DNA from 3 places in the Paenibacillus provencensis genome. Region 1 is predicted to be linked to each of the others. Evidence: riboswitches for the same ligand, from Rfam matches in the RefSeq annotation. Region 1 holds a riboswitch; each other region holds the start of a gene.
What was found. Region 1 has a riboswitch for cyclic di-AMP ahead of ACFQ3J_RS09105 (C40 family peptidase). Riboswitches for the same ligand answer to the same signal wherever they lie in the genome.
Positions count from the first base shown of each region.

Region 1 (4,754 bases):
CTTATTCCAATCTGGTGAGCATTCCACTAACGGGCCCGGTAATTACACTCGAGAAATCGGCTTCGGTAACGCAAGCAGGACTGGGCAGCATCATCACTTATGAGCTGAATATTTCTAACACTGGAAATGCAGATGCAGAGGTGATTGTGCGGGATGCGATCCCGGAGAACCTGCAATTTATTGCTAACAGCGTCCTTATAAATGGGCAGCCTCTTCCGGGGGCAGACATAACCTCAGGTCTAAATATAGGCATCGTTGCCAGCAAGTCTGCCACGAATATCCGTTTTCAGACAATCGTCACGAGCCTCCCGCCTTCTAACGAGCTCTACAATGTGGCAAGCGCAGCGTATACTTTTCAAACGTTGGATGGTCGAATAATTAGGAGGGATATTACTTCAAACGGTGTACGAATCTCACTTGCGAATGCGCAGCTCATCATATCTCAGCGAGCAAACACTATGCAAACCTTTGTTGGAGATGTCATTACATTTACAATAACGATTCAAAATACGGGCACTGTACCAGTGGTCAATGCGAGATTAAGCGTATTGCTCTCTGCAGGGATGAGCTTTGTGCCGGGGAGTGTGGTGCTTAACGGTATCATCTCTCCGGGTCTAGATCCTGTTCAAGGCTTTATACTTCCGGTCATTAACCCTGGGGAGGTTATACAGCTGACATACCAGGTACGTGTGCTGAGCATTAGTAGTCCCTTATCCAGTGAAGTACTCGTATCTTACACCTCTGACGGGGTGCTTGTTCAGACTGGTTCCAATGAAGTTGTGCTGTCACCGGTTGATCCTGTTGTGAACATGATCGTAACGGTAATGCCTGAGCAAGTCACCTATGGAGGAGCTGCTCAGTTTACCGCTACGATACTGAATGAAGGAGATCTTCCGATTGAGGCTGTTTACTATATGAATTTTCCACAAGGTCTTATCTTCCAGGATCATTCTGTTCGAATTAACGGGGTTGAAGTTCAAAATGCAAATCCTGTGATCGGTATACGGCTGGGCACTTTGTTTCCACGTTCTAGAACCGTCATCACGTATCGAGCCCTTATATCCTTTACACCATATTCCCGGATATCTCAGATGAATTTGATGAATCAAGCATCCCTTCAGTTTACGTATCGACTGTCAGATAGCAGAACGGTCTCGCTCCGAGAGGAAGCAGAGGTCCAGGTATTATTTCTTGCTCCTGTTATTCAGGCGGTGCTTACCTCATACCCTGCCCGGGTTGAACGGGGTGACGAGGTGACCATTCAGATCTTAATTCGCAATACTGGAAATCTAGCTGCAGCTCTATCGCTGAGAGGCCTCACCCCACCGGGTACCGAGCTTATATCAGGTCACTTGCGCTTACAAGATGGGACGACGAGGGTCTTCTATACACAAGATTTAATAAATGGGATACTCTTCATCGGTGTTCTTGAGCCGGGAGAGTATGCTGAAATTGAATATATCGTTCGTGTGAAGATCGACGGACTCTTACCATCCGATTTGTTAAAAGGGTATGTCACTGCATTATTCACTTATTTGTTTGAGAATGAGGAATATACACTGGAAGTCAATTCGAATGAATACATCATCGTAATCGAGCAGCATGATGAATAGGAATAGATATTTCATGATATAAGAATCCCTCTCTCTCTTCCTTCTTAGGAAGAGAGGGAGGGATTTTTAATTCTTAGGATTTATGCAAAATCTTCATTCTACTCAGTTCGACAGAAACTAATTACAAGTTTGTTAGAAATTTATGAACAAATGATCCATTCTACATTTCTTATACCTACGGATTAACGAGTGTTTAAACCGTTATTTTACATAAAAACGAAAAAACTATGCCAAACTTCGGAAAAGAGAGTTGATAAATATACCAGTGAGTGATAAAATCCAAGAATAGATAAAGTAACAATTTCGTAATTATTAATGTCACTTCGTTGTCGAAATCTTTAGGTGAATGACTGATAACTGCCGAATTCTAGCACCAAGAAGCGGGGGACCCGACCATTTTATGGGTGAATTGATCAATATGAAGTGATCATAGGGAACCTTCAACCGAATCCTTAGCTAACCTCGCAGGCATTGGAAGGAGTATTATTTACTTTGAAAAAGACACTAACAGCTGCGGCATTAGGGTTCGCTCTATTATTCTCCGCAGGAGTCACAGAAGCATCGGCTTCCATTCTATCCAAAACAGTTAACAATACGGTAGGCATACCATACCAATATGGCGGTTCGACCCTTTCTGGGTTTGATTGCTCTGGATTTACTCGTTATGTATATAAGCAGCTTGGCGTAAATCTGCCTCATAGCTCCAAACAGCAATTTCATAAAGGACAGGCTATCAAGAAATCTGAGCTTGTAAAGGGAGATCTCGTCTTCTTTAATACTAGTGGATCCGGTGTTTCACATGTAGGAATCTATCTTGGCAATAACCAATTTGTCTCCGCTACTTCTTCCAAAGGGATTGCTATTACACCTATTAACAAAGGCTATTGGAGCTCCAAGTATTACGGCGCCAAAAGAATGCTTAGCCCGGCCTCTGCTAAAAGAGCTGGATTATAATTACATTACCCGATCTATTATTTCTCAAACAACATAAGCGTATAGCCATGATAGAAGGTCCAGGAATGATTCCTGGACCTTCTGCTGTGTACGCCTGCTCAGCCCGCATGGAGCATAGCGTTTAGATTTGGCTGCTCTTCGCAATCACATAAGGCTTCTTAACATCACCGATCAGCTTGCGATCCACAGATAAGTGTACATCCTTATCCAATATCACGTTCTCAAGCACCGCATTCTCCTCAATTACGCATTTCTGCATAATAATCGAGTTGCGTATTTGCGCCCCGCTATGTATTTTAACTCCTCTGAAAATGATGCTGTTCTCCACGGTTCCTCCAATAACGCATCCGTTCGCAATCAAGGAATTATTGACTTCTGCATGCTCTAAATAACGAGTTGGCGGTTCATACTTAATCTTGGTATGCACCTCATGATATTTAAACAGCTGGTTGTATTGTTCTTGCTGAAGCAGTTCCAGACTAATGCGATAATAGCTGTCTACGGAGTTAATCACGGCATGATATCCGTTATAAGCATAAGCAGCGATCTTGAGATTGGCCAGGTTGTTCTGAATTCCATCTCGAAAGAAATGGTTCTGGCCATGAGCAATACAGTGTTCTATTAATTTCAAGAATAGCTGCTTCTCCACAATAAATGCACCCAAATAGATATTAGGATGTCCACCTTCTCCATGCATCCCTGTGACCCATCCGTTGTCCACATCCATCCGGATGCATGAAGCATGTTCGGGGAGGATTTCATCTACTCTTTTATACAGCAAGGTGATGTCAGCCTGTGTTTCCATATGATTATTAAACATCTCTCTATAATCAGCTGTATAGAGATGCTGGCTGCCGGTATGAATAATATGCGTTCCAGTCCCTCTCATGAAAAAATCACGATTGTTATGAAAATGCTGTAAGTCTCCCTTGGACCTGTCGGTAGGATCATTCCAATCCGGTGGCAATATGAACAATCCTCCATTCTTGCGATCCAAGTCCCATGGCGCTCCTTCCCCTAAATGATCCATTAGGGATCGATATTTTCGGCGGACAAACAACGCGATGTTATGAACTCCAGAATGCATCATGTTGGACAGGACAAAATCGATCAGACGATACCTGCCTGCGAATGGAACGGCTGCGCCGCAGCGAAAATAAGTTAATTCGTTCATCAAATCGAGTTCATGATCCAAGTTCACTACACCCATGAGCTGTTGCATATATCGGCCACCGTCCCTGTTCATATTATTTCAAACGATCTGTAAGCTTCATCTACGAGCAATATTTCATCCTGATCCTCTCCACCGATCGTAGTACCATCTCCGATGATCATATTTTCACTTACGATGGCTTTATGGATCTTGACATTCTTCCCAATCTTCACCTTAGGCATGATTACCGAATCTGTAATTTCGCTTCCCTCTCCAACCTCAACGCCATAAAATAATACAGACCTGTTCACATCCCCGTGAACAACACAGCCTTCATTAACGATACTGCTGCGTACTCGTGCTTCCTTCGAAATGTAACATGCAGGTTCATTGGGATTACGGGAAAATATCCGCCACTTCGGATCATTCAAATTTAAAGGAGGATCGTCTACCAAGAGGTCCATATTGGCCTCCCATAGACTTTGAACGGTACCGACATCTTTCCAATAACCGTCAAAAGGATATGCAAACAGCCTTTTCTCATTGCGGAGCAGAAGAGGAATGATGTCTTTCCCAAAATCATACGTTGAATTCGGATCCTGCTCGCTTTCGAGCAAATGCTGACGGAGTACAGACCATTTGAACAGGTACACCCCCATGGAAGCAAGCGTACTTCGCGGCATCGCCGGCTTTTCTTCAAATTCAGATATTTCGTAATTATCATTCGTATTTAGTAATCCAAATCGACTTGCATCAGATAATGGGACGTCAATCACGGATATGGTACAATCCGAATCCCTCTCTTTATGGTACTGCAGCATCGCGTCGTAGTTCATCTTGTAGATATGATCGCCTGACAATATCAGAACATGCTCGGGATCAAACTGTTCGACAAAATGGATATTGCGATAAATCGCATCCGCCGTTCCCCGATACCAGCTGTTGCTCCCTTCACGTTCATGCGGAGGAAGGACAAAGACACCTCCTTTACGCCGGTTAAGGTCCCAATCACTGCCTATACCGACATAGGAATG
Region 1 is NZ_JBHTKX010000001.1:1,898,064-1,902,817, forward strand. It holds gene ACFQ3J_RS09100 (DUF11 domain-containing protein) at 1-1,613, shown strand, start outside; cyclic di-AMP (ydaO/yuaA leader) riboswitch at 1,962-2,099, shown strand; gene ACFQ3J_RS09105 (C40 family peptidase) at 2,106-2,567, shown strand; gene glgD (glucose-1-phosphate adenylyltransferase subunit GlgD) at 2,689-3,789, opposite strand; gene ACFQ3J_RS09115 (glucose-1-phosphate adenylyltransferase) at 3,810-4,754, opposite strand, start outside.

Region 2 (4,754 bases), on a different contig from region 1:
ACTTTCTCACAAAGTATTTAATAAAAAGTCTATGAAGAATTTCAAAATGAGAGGTTCTAACTTTAAGAATCTTCAAATTAGATTTAGAATCTGCTTCCACTTAACGAGTCGGGTCGGGTATAAAAACTGGTGCCACAATGCGAATAAATTGTTCATATTTTCTTGAGTTATCGATTTCAATTTCGGTTATCCTTTAACATACCAACAACATGATTTAGATTATTCCATTTACCAATGCCGCTTATTATAATTTGTTCGATCATAATATCTGCGATAGAACTATAAGTCATGCTTAATAGTATTAGAGATACTTACTAGTCTCATTCTTATTCAGTAAATGTCATAGAACTACCAACGAATCGCTGCACTAATGGCGTTTAAGCCTATTAAATAAGGTTTGTTCGTAGAAACTAAACGGATTATATCTACATTTTGTTTAATGATCTGTTGCAGGTGTTCAGTTTCAAGATAGTGGCCTTAGTGAGGGTGGCTCTATTAATACACAAACAGCTCATAGAACCTTACCTACAATGCTGATTCTTTTAATTTCAGAAACCTAAAGCTAATTGGGTATTATCTGTATGGTAATAGAATAGTTTTATTCCAAATGGTAACGTGCAACTCTATACCCACAACGGTTGTAACTAGGAGAATGACTGGGTGCCTTCCTTTAAACTAAAAAAGCATGTAGTGTTTAAAAGCAGAGGGGAGTTTAATGAATTCAATATTTTAACAACAATTACACTACAAATTGTAGTCTAATTGTTAGGACTAGTCAATTTTTGATTTTGATATTTCTGTTGTTGTCCAAATGCATAATTTTTATTGATGATACATCCTCTTTAACAAAGACTTTGTTAAAAAATATCTAAAGCTAGAATAGATAGTAAAAAACAAACCCGTAATGAACTGACCCCTGTCAAGTAGACAGTAATTTAAAAGCATCATTAAGCAACCTGAGTCCGATATTCATACGGGCTTAGGTTGTTTAGTTTCTGTTGAAAACGTTGGTGGTTGTAGAAATGGATGTACCGTTGGACGGCATGCTCTACTTCCTTACTAGTACGAAAAGTGTATAGATTAAAACACTCCGATTTAAAATGACTAAAAAAGTTCTCCATACATGCGTTATCCCAACAATTCCCTTTTCTCGACATACTGGCAATCATCCCGTATCTTTTAAGACGTTGGTTATATTGGCGAGAGGTATACTGGAACCCTTGGTCACTATGTAGGAGAATTCCTTCAACTTTTTGTTTTTTTCTTGCCTTTGTGAGGGTATCCATCACAAGCTTGAGATCATTTCTTCGACTGATCTGATAGGAGATAATTTCGTTGTTATACAAGTCTTTAATAGCTGATAAGTATAGTCTCTGCCCGTTGAATATTAAATAGGTAATGTCGGTGACCCATTTCTCATTTGGTTTTGAAGCTCTAAATTCTCTGTTTAGAAGATTACTCGAGATCACATAGGCTTCTCGTTTCCCATAATAAAGTTTTTTCTTGCGGACGACCGCTTGAATCCCCATCCCGTTCATCAATCGTTGGATTCGTTTGTGATTTACTCGTAGTCCGTATTTCTTTTTAATCCATACTCTGACCCGTCGATATCCGTAAATTCCTCGTACCTCTTTATAGCATTCCGCTATCTTCTTTTTAATCTGTCTATTCTCAAGTTGCTTAGGTGAGGTGAACTTTTGCCTTTTTATCCATCGGTAATATCCACTCCTCGAGACTTGAGCGAGTCGACAAAGAAGGAGGACGCTATATCCGTTTTTGGTCAACTCCTCAATCACAGCAAACTTTTTGTTACAAGGTACTAAATCCATTCCACCTTTCACATCTTTAAGAGCTTTTTTAGCAATTCATTTTCAGCTTCAAGCCGTTTTATTTTAGTCTCAGGATCTTCAGTTCTTGTTCGTGGTCTACCTTTACCAGGACCTTTTGCTAATCCACATTTTTCTTTAAGCCCTGTTATTCCTTCAATTTTAAAATGCTCCACCCAACGGCGTACCAAAGAGTGATCGATTCCTAGCTCTTTTGCAACCGTTTTGTAGCCCATGCCATCTTTCAAGTATAAATCCACCGCTTTTTTCTTGAACGCTATATCATACGTTTTTCTAATTTCCCCCATAATAAATCCCCCCATAATAGACAGAGTAATGTGCTTGCTTTTTTCTGTCTACTATGAGGGGATCATATCATAATTACCTGGGCTTGTTTAATTACAAATCGTATTAGTGCAATACACTGACCATTTTTGTATAACTTTGTTTAGAGATGGTACGTCTTGCTGTAACGTATCGATCCTTGTAATATTTCTCAGTTAGTCTACTAATTCTTACACCTTTACTGCTGGAAGAATGAGCAAATTGCCCACTCCCGATATATATCCCCGCATGTGATATACCAGCACCACTTGTATTAAAGAATACCAAGTCACCAGGTTTTAGATTATTCTTTGATACCGGGGTACCAGTTTTTGCTTGGGCATTTGAGGTACGAGGCAGATTCAAATTGAATTTATCAAAAATGTATAATATAAATCCCGAACAATCAAATCCACTTGAAACTGAAGTCCCCCCCCACTTGTACTGGGTACCTACAACTTGACTTACTTCTGAACGCAATTTGGATTGATCATCAGCAAATGCATTGGTCGCACCGGCAGATAAAATTAAAGCAGAACCAATTAACGATATCATGAATTTCTTCAAACACATATTCTCCCTTCGGATGCCTACGGAGTTAGTTAAGAGTTAGTTAAGAGTTCGGTAGAAGGTCCCTTTATCCTTTCCAGTCAAGAATAATTCACTCAGAATGAATCCCCCGTTTTCAAAAATGAAACTAGGCAAAAAAATTAATTTTTTGTAACCCTACATAATGTAGTACATTTTCGTATATGTTGTCAATCACATCCTTCAAATCCATCTTTTATTTCATTTCATGACAATTTTCATTCAAATCGCTGCAATATCTAGAAAAATGAAATGAAAAATTCCACATTCTTTTTATAGTTGTTGATTATATATAAATAACAATTTTGTAACTAATTTAATTTCAATTTCCATGAAAAAACTCTAAGAGACAGATTACAAAATGCAGAATCAGTTAACTCACTCTACTATAAAGGAAGGAAAGGTGCATTCAACAATACAAACCTCCATTCATTTTAGAAAGATTACATTGTTGATTATTCAGTTTGTTTTTACCTCAACAAGCCTCACCACATCTGCACATACTTCATAATAAATATCGGCACGGTCTCTCGTGCATAAACGCTATTCGTTTACCTTGCATGCCTGCCATCGATCCACCATACAAGGTCAGTATTCTTCAAATACATTTTGGTATTGTTCATGAACAAAATCCAAGATTTATGTTTTAGTGTCAATCATCACCTTTCAAACTGTTTTAAAATATCCGGAAACCAAATCTTCTCATTGCTTTACTAGGACTTGAAACCTTTTGTAGGATTGAATATTATATAACCCAAATTTATGTAGAATTTGTGAAGAAAGCTTAATAAAAATATAAGATATTGGTCTTGTTATTGAACACAAATTACATAATTTTAGTTAAAATTAGTTTGCATTTTATCGCATCTTTCCATCTCCTATAAAATTCCTTTATTGTATCCTCGTGAAAAGAATGCAAATAAAAATCTAAACTAAATACATTGTACATGTTTAATTTAGTCTTAATGGGTAAAAATACTACGTGATGTAGTCCTACTTTCTTATCTATTACTTCACACTAAAGATCCTATGACGAGGTGAATTCAATGTATAATGACCCCAAAAAAAGCGTGAAACATCAATCACTGAACAATCATACGCAAGGGCACGAAAGTGAGAAGCATGGTGCCGAGCACCATCATAGTGGGGATAAGCATGCCGGTCATCATGTAGATGATTTTAAGAGACGCTTTTGTATTTCACTAATTATCACCATTCCTATCATAGCTTTATCGCCCATGATTCAGATGTCAATTGGTGTAAATTGGCGTTTCCCATATGACACTGTCCTGCTGTTTCTACTGTCTTCCTTTGTCTTCTTTTATGGAGGTAGGCCTTTTCTAGTTGGTGCATATCGGGAACTAAAACAAAAGAACCCAGGAATGATGACGTTAATTTCGCTAGCTATCGTTGTAGCTTACGTATACAGTTCATTAATCGTCATCGGGTTGACTAATGTAGATTTCTTTTGGGAACTAGCAACTCTTATTGTTATAATGTTGCTCGGTCATTGGCTAGAAATGAAATCTATTTTAGGTGCATCTAATGCGCTTGAGGAATTAGTGAAACTAATACCCTCTGAAGCACATCTTATTACTGTTGATGGAATCATCAAGGAAGTACGCGTGTCGGAGTTACGCCCAGATCAGAAAATTTTGATAAAACCCGGGGAACGAATTCCAGTAGATGGTATCGTTGTCAAAGGACAATCATCGCTTGATGAATCCATGCTTACAGGAGAATCTGTCCCTGTTATCAAAAATCCTGGAGATAGACTTATTGGAGGAGCTATTAACGGTGAAGGAGCATTAACTGTAACCGTAACTAATAGCGGCGAAAAGGGTTACCTATCCCAAGTTATTTCGCTGGTTAAGGAAGCCCAGGAATCTAAATCTAAAACTCAAAATTTGTCAGATCGTGCAGCAAAATGGTTGTTTTATGTCGCTTTAGGTGCTGGGTTAACAACCTTACTCGTGTGGCTCTCATTAGGTTACAGTTTTAATTTCGCAATACAGC
Region 2 is NZ_JBHTKX010000004.1:126,994-131,747, forward strand. It holds gene ACFQ3J_RS21190 (IS3 family transposase) at 948-1,829, opposite strand; gene ACFQ3J_RS21195 (transposase) at 1,838-2,134, opposite strand; gene ACFQ3J_RS21200 (C40 family peptidase) at 2,238-2,717, opposite strand; cyclic di-AMP (ydaO/yuaA leader) riboswitch at 2,722-2,864, opposite strand; gene ACFQ3J_RS21205 (copper-translocating P-type ATPase) at 3,785-4,754, shown strand, end outside.
Region 2: another riboswitch for cyclic di-AMP. It lies ahead of ACFQ3J_RS21200 (C40 family peptidase); the one in region 1 lies ahead of ACFQ3J_RS09105 (C40 family peptidase).

Region 3 (4,754 bases), on a different contig from region 1:
CATAGCATTTGAAGTGGAGCTCCCTAAAATTTTTGCTCGGATGGGTACAGCAGATGAATTTGTCATGGCAGGTCAGTGGTTTCCTAAAATAAGTGTCTATGAACCTGTAGGCAGACGAAATCGAACAACGGAAGGATGGAACCTCCACCAGTATCATGGAAACTCAGAATTTTATTCAGACTTTGGAATTTACAGTGTGCGGATAAAGGTCCCTGAGGATTATATCGTGGCTGCTACCGGATTCCCGACCAGGCCTTATACTAAGCAGGATGGCCAGAGAATTTACCAGTTCTATGCCGATGATGTCCATGATTTTGCCTGGGCTGCTTCACCGAATTTTATCGTAGCTGAGGAGCCATTCTCCTCACCCAATGTTCCAGGAGTACGCATCAAGCTGTATCTTGATCCGGCTCATGCCGATCTGAAGGATCGATACTTTTACGCAGCTAAGTCTGCACTGTCCAATTATAGCGAATGGTATGGCAGATACCCTTATTCTACCCTGTCCATCGTTGTTCCGCCTATCGAAGCGAACGGTGCGGGAGGAATGGAGTATCCGACTCTGATTACTGCTTTTGGCGCGAATGACACCTCCCCTGGTTATGAACTAGAGAGAACGGTCATTCACGAGATTGGTCATCAATACTTCTATGGCATGATCGCGAGCAACGAATTTGAAGAAGCATGGCTGGATGAAGCATTCACTTCCTATGCAGAAGATCGCCTCATGGAGCAGGAGTATGGACTAACCCCCAACCTTCCGCTGCAATCTGCTTCGATGAGCTCACCTGCACCGCTTACGCAGGAATCGTGGAAGTTTAACTCTCATAATCACTATGCAGAGAATGTATACACAAGAGGCAAACTGGTCCTCCTCGGAATAGAACAGCAGGTTGGCACCAAGAAGATGGACCAGATTATGGCTACCTATGCTGCCAAGTATCGGTTCAAGCACCCGACCACCGCTCAATTCCAAAAGGTGGTGGAGCAGGTTACCCGCAGATCCTGGGACACTTATTTTGACCAATATATTTACGGTAACCAAATGGCTGATTTCTCTGTAGATTCCATCTCCATCAAGGAACAGGGAACACCCGAAGAGCCGAGCTACATTTCCTCGATCAGAGTTGCAAAGAATGCAGCGGATTACTCAGAGATTCCTATCGTATTCACTTTTGAAGATGGGCATATGATCCGCAAGGAATGGGACGGAAAAGGTGGAGAGATCATCTACAACCTAACTTATAAGTCTCCTCTGGTTTGGGCAATGGTCGATCCAGAGTACTCCATTACACTTGAGAATAAGCATATGAACAACTACTTAAAAGCTGAAGGGGATGAAGCATTGGAGACCCGGTTTAACATTAGTATTACCAAAGTATTGGAGCTCTTGCTCGGAAGTCTGTCATGGTGAGGTGTATAGCGGATGAAATCTTATCTCTCCGAAGGTTTTAAGTTGGTCAAGCGTCATTTCCTAATCGTTATATTCCTGTTTCTGTACCAACTGCTGTGGGGTGTTCTTCTGTATAAGATGGTGTCCTCTGCGGTCATCCCTTTGCTAATGCGCTACCCGAATCCCCCGCCACATGAGCTTAGCCAGATCTTATTCTGGTTAGAGGGGCAGATCAGCTTGAGTACCAGCTCCACAGTCCATGATTATGTTTGGCTGCTTGTCCTCATGTTTATTTTAAGGATGCTCATCACTCCGCTGATTCGGGCGGGCTTGTTTCACAGTCTTCATGAAGATGAAAGCACCAAGGGCTTCTCCTTCTTTCGCGGGACCCTTAAGCACTGGAAAAAGACATCACTGCTCTATATCATCGAGATTGTACTGCTGCTGCTGCCTGCCTACTGGATCATCCCGAAGGTGCTTCCACTCCTCCTAAATGCGGTCTACAACCAGAATATCCTTCTACAGGCAGCTCCTTACGTTATCTTATGGATCATTTACGCCTACATTATCAAGCAGCTGCTCTTATATGTACAGTTTGGACTTACAGGCAATCGAAGCGGCTTTAGTGCAGTATGGGTCTGCATCCGCCATGCGCTTCCTGTCACTGGAGTTGCCCTGACACTTAGTGCACTTGCCTTCATACTGTTCAGTGCTTTCACTGCCGTATCGCTCATTTGGACAGGACTTTTAGCCCTGATTCTCCAGCAGTCTTATCATCTAATACGATCGCTCATAAATGTATGGAAGATAAGTTCCCAGTTCAGTATTTGGCAATCCAAAAGCGATGATGCCTAAATTTATTGTCTTGTCTCCTCTCTTCAAAAACCGCACCCAGCGCGAATATAACGCTTTCAACGTAGAAATAAAGTCAATCCGCCTGTTTATTTATCGCACCTAACGTCAAAAAACTTTATAAGTCTCGCTCTTCTCCTAGAGCGAGACTTATTTTTTGTAATATTTTCTCTAAAAAACGATTGCCAAATTTACACAACCTCTGTTACAATAGGCCCAGAACTTCTAGTAACAACTTTGTAATAATTGTTGTAACTTTTACCATTTAACTAAGTACATAGTCTTACAAGAGTGAGCGACTTTCACAGATGCACATCTTAAGAAACAGCCAAATTCCTGGCATCTGGGAAGCGGGGGAACCACTTTTATGGGTGAATTGATCTCGCAACGTAAGTGATCATAGGGGAACCTTCTACCGAATCCTTAAGCTAACCTCGCAGGCATTGGAAGGGGATTATTTTTTCTTGAAAAAGTCACTAACTGCTGCAGCACTGAGTCTTGCTATTGCATTCTCCATCGGAACAGGAAGTGCATTCGCCGATTCCAAAATGGACAAGGTCATTGATAGCGCTAAAGGAACCGAATATAAATATGGCGGTACTACTTTAAACGGATTTGATTGCTCTGGTTTTACCATGTATGTATTTGATAAACTCGGCATCGATCTGCCTCATCAATCTGGATCTCAATACAAAATGGGCAAGTCTGTATCCCGTTCTGAAATGAGACCTGGCGACCTCGTATTTTTTAACACAAGCGGAAAAGGTGTATCCCATGTCGGCATCTTCGTAGGTGAAGGTAAATTTGCACATGCTTCCTCTTCTAAAGGAGTTATTATCAGCAAGCTGGACGAGAGCTACTATGAAAAACGTTACATTGGTGCAAAACGAATTATGAGTACGGAAGAATACGAAACAGCTGCATTAGATTAAGGAACACTGTGCTGGAACAAACCTCATAGCCCGAAGATTTGATTACTAAATAGTAATCCATCTTCGGGCTTTTTATATTATATTAGGGTGAATCAATTTGATAATACCTTTAGCTGCTTAAATCAAGGGTATATATAGATCAAACTCACCTTTTTAATGATTTATGAAATTGATTCGGGTTGTTCTTGAACTATATGGAGTCTACATCTATAAAGGAGACGATGACATGACGCAGAAAGGAACTACCTTTCATGCTCTTCCTATGAGTGAAGAGCATGCAGCTGAGATCTGCACTTGGCAGTACGAACCTCCTTATAACATATATGGCTGGCTGCCCTGGGAGCAGATGAAGGCGCTTGAGATTGAATTTGGCGACCCTGAACTTCGAGCCACGCAGTATTTATCTATTGTAAATGATGCAGGTGAGTTATACGGATTCGCTCAATTATTTCCTTTAACCGGTGTGACCCGGCTTGGTCTCGGAATGAGACCCGATCTTTGCGGACAGGGAATGGGGACTTCCTTTGTCAACTCGATTGTACAGGAAGCCGCAGTCCGGAACCCGCAGAACGATATTGATCTTGAGGTTCTAACCTGGAATAAAAGAGCGATTCGCACTTATGAAAAAGCAGGATTTGCCATTCATGATACCTATGAGCGCCTTACGCCGGAGGGCCCTAAGCTGTTCTTCTGTATGGTGTATGAAGGAGCAAAGCTTAAATAGACATGATTGTCTCTCCTAACTTTTGTTTAAATATTTACCATAAAATACTATGAAGCAAGTTCATGATCCTTTATAATAAATGAAGGATTGTACATAGTAGGAGGACACAACGAATGAAGAAATGGATCATGAGTGGGTTATTTTTCTTCGCTTGCGCTTTTGCCCTCGTGTTAATGTTTACGGTTCCAGGAAGAGAACATGTGACTGAGGAAGAGCAGCCACGGGCAATGCCTGAGGTAACTCTAGATGCTGCTGCTGCAGAGGAGAAGGCGAAGGCAAGCTGTATTACTTGTCACGGTAATCAACTGGAAGGCGGAATGGGACCGTCACTGCAAACCATTGGTGCAAAACATGACGCCAATAAACTGTACCAGATTATTAGTGAAGGCACAGGCGGCGGCATGCCGGCGTTTGAAGGTCAGCTTACTGAAGAAGAGATTGCGAACCTTGCTCTATGGCTGTCCGAGAAGAAGTAAAGCCGTATAACCTTAAATAAAACACGCCTGCAAAGAGTTGGTATCTGTCATCAGAACCCACTCTTACAGGCGTGTTTTGTTACTTTCATCGTTACTTAATTTTGCATCATTCTATCGTAAGCTTCATTATATTGTTGTGCTTCTTTAATATCGATCGCGGTTATTCCTCCATCATCCCATGAAGTGAGCCGCAGCGTCACCACTTTATGATCGATGGTAATAAAAGGGTGATGATTGAATGCCTCCGAAATTAATCCGACTTCATCAACAAAGGCAATCCCTTTCATGAAGCTGGTGAACGTGAATTTGCGGACAATCCAGCGACCCTCTTCGTACTCCCAGCCCTCTAGTTTATCAAGATGAGCTTCTACTTCCTC
Region 3 is NZ_JBHTKX010000013.1:16,233-20,986, reverse strand. It holds gene ACFQ3J_RS26465 (M1 family metallopeptidase) at 1-1,414, shown strand, start outside; gene ACFQ3J_RS26460 (hypothetical protein) at 1,427-2,248, shown strand; cyclic di-AMP (ydaO/yuaA leader) riboswitch at 2,562-2,703, shown strand; gene ACFQ3J_RS26455 (C40 family peptidase) at 2,710-3,177, shown strand; gene ACFQ3J_RS26450 (GNAT family N-acetyltransferase) at 3,404-3,901, shown strand; gene ACFQ3J_RS26445 (c-type cytochrome) at 4,015-4,377, shown strand; gene ACFQ3J_RS26440 (4a-hydroxytetrahydrobiopterin dehydratase) at 4,473-4,754, opposite strand, start outside.
Region 3: another riboswitch for cyclic di-AMP. It lies ahead of ACFQ3J_RS26455 (C40 family peptidase); the one in region 1 lies ahead of ACFQ3J_RS09105 (C40 family peptidase).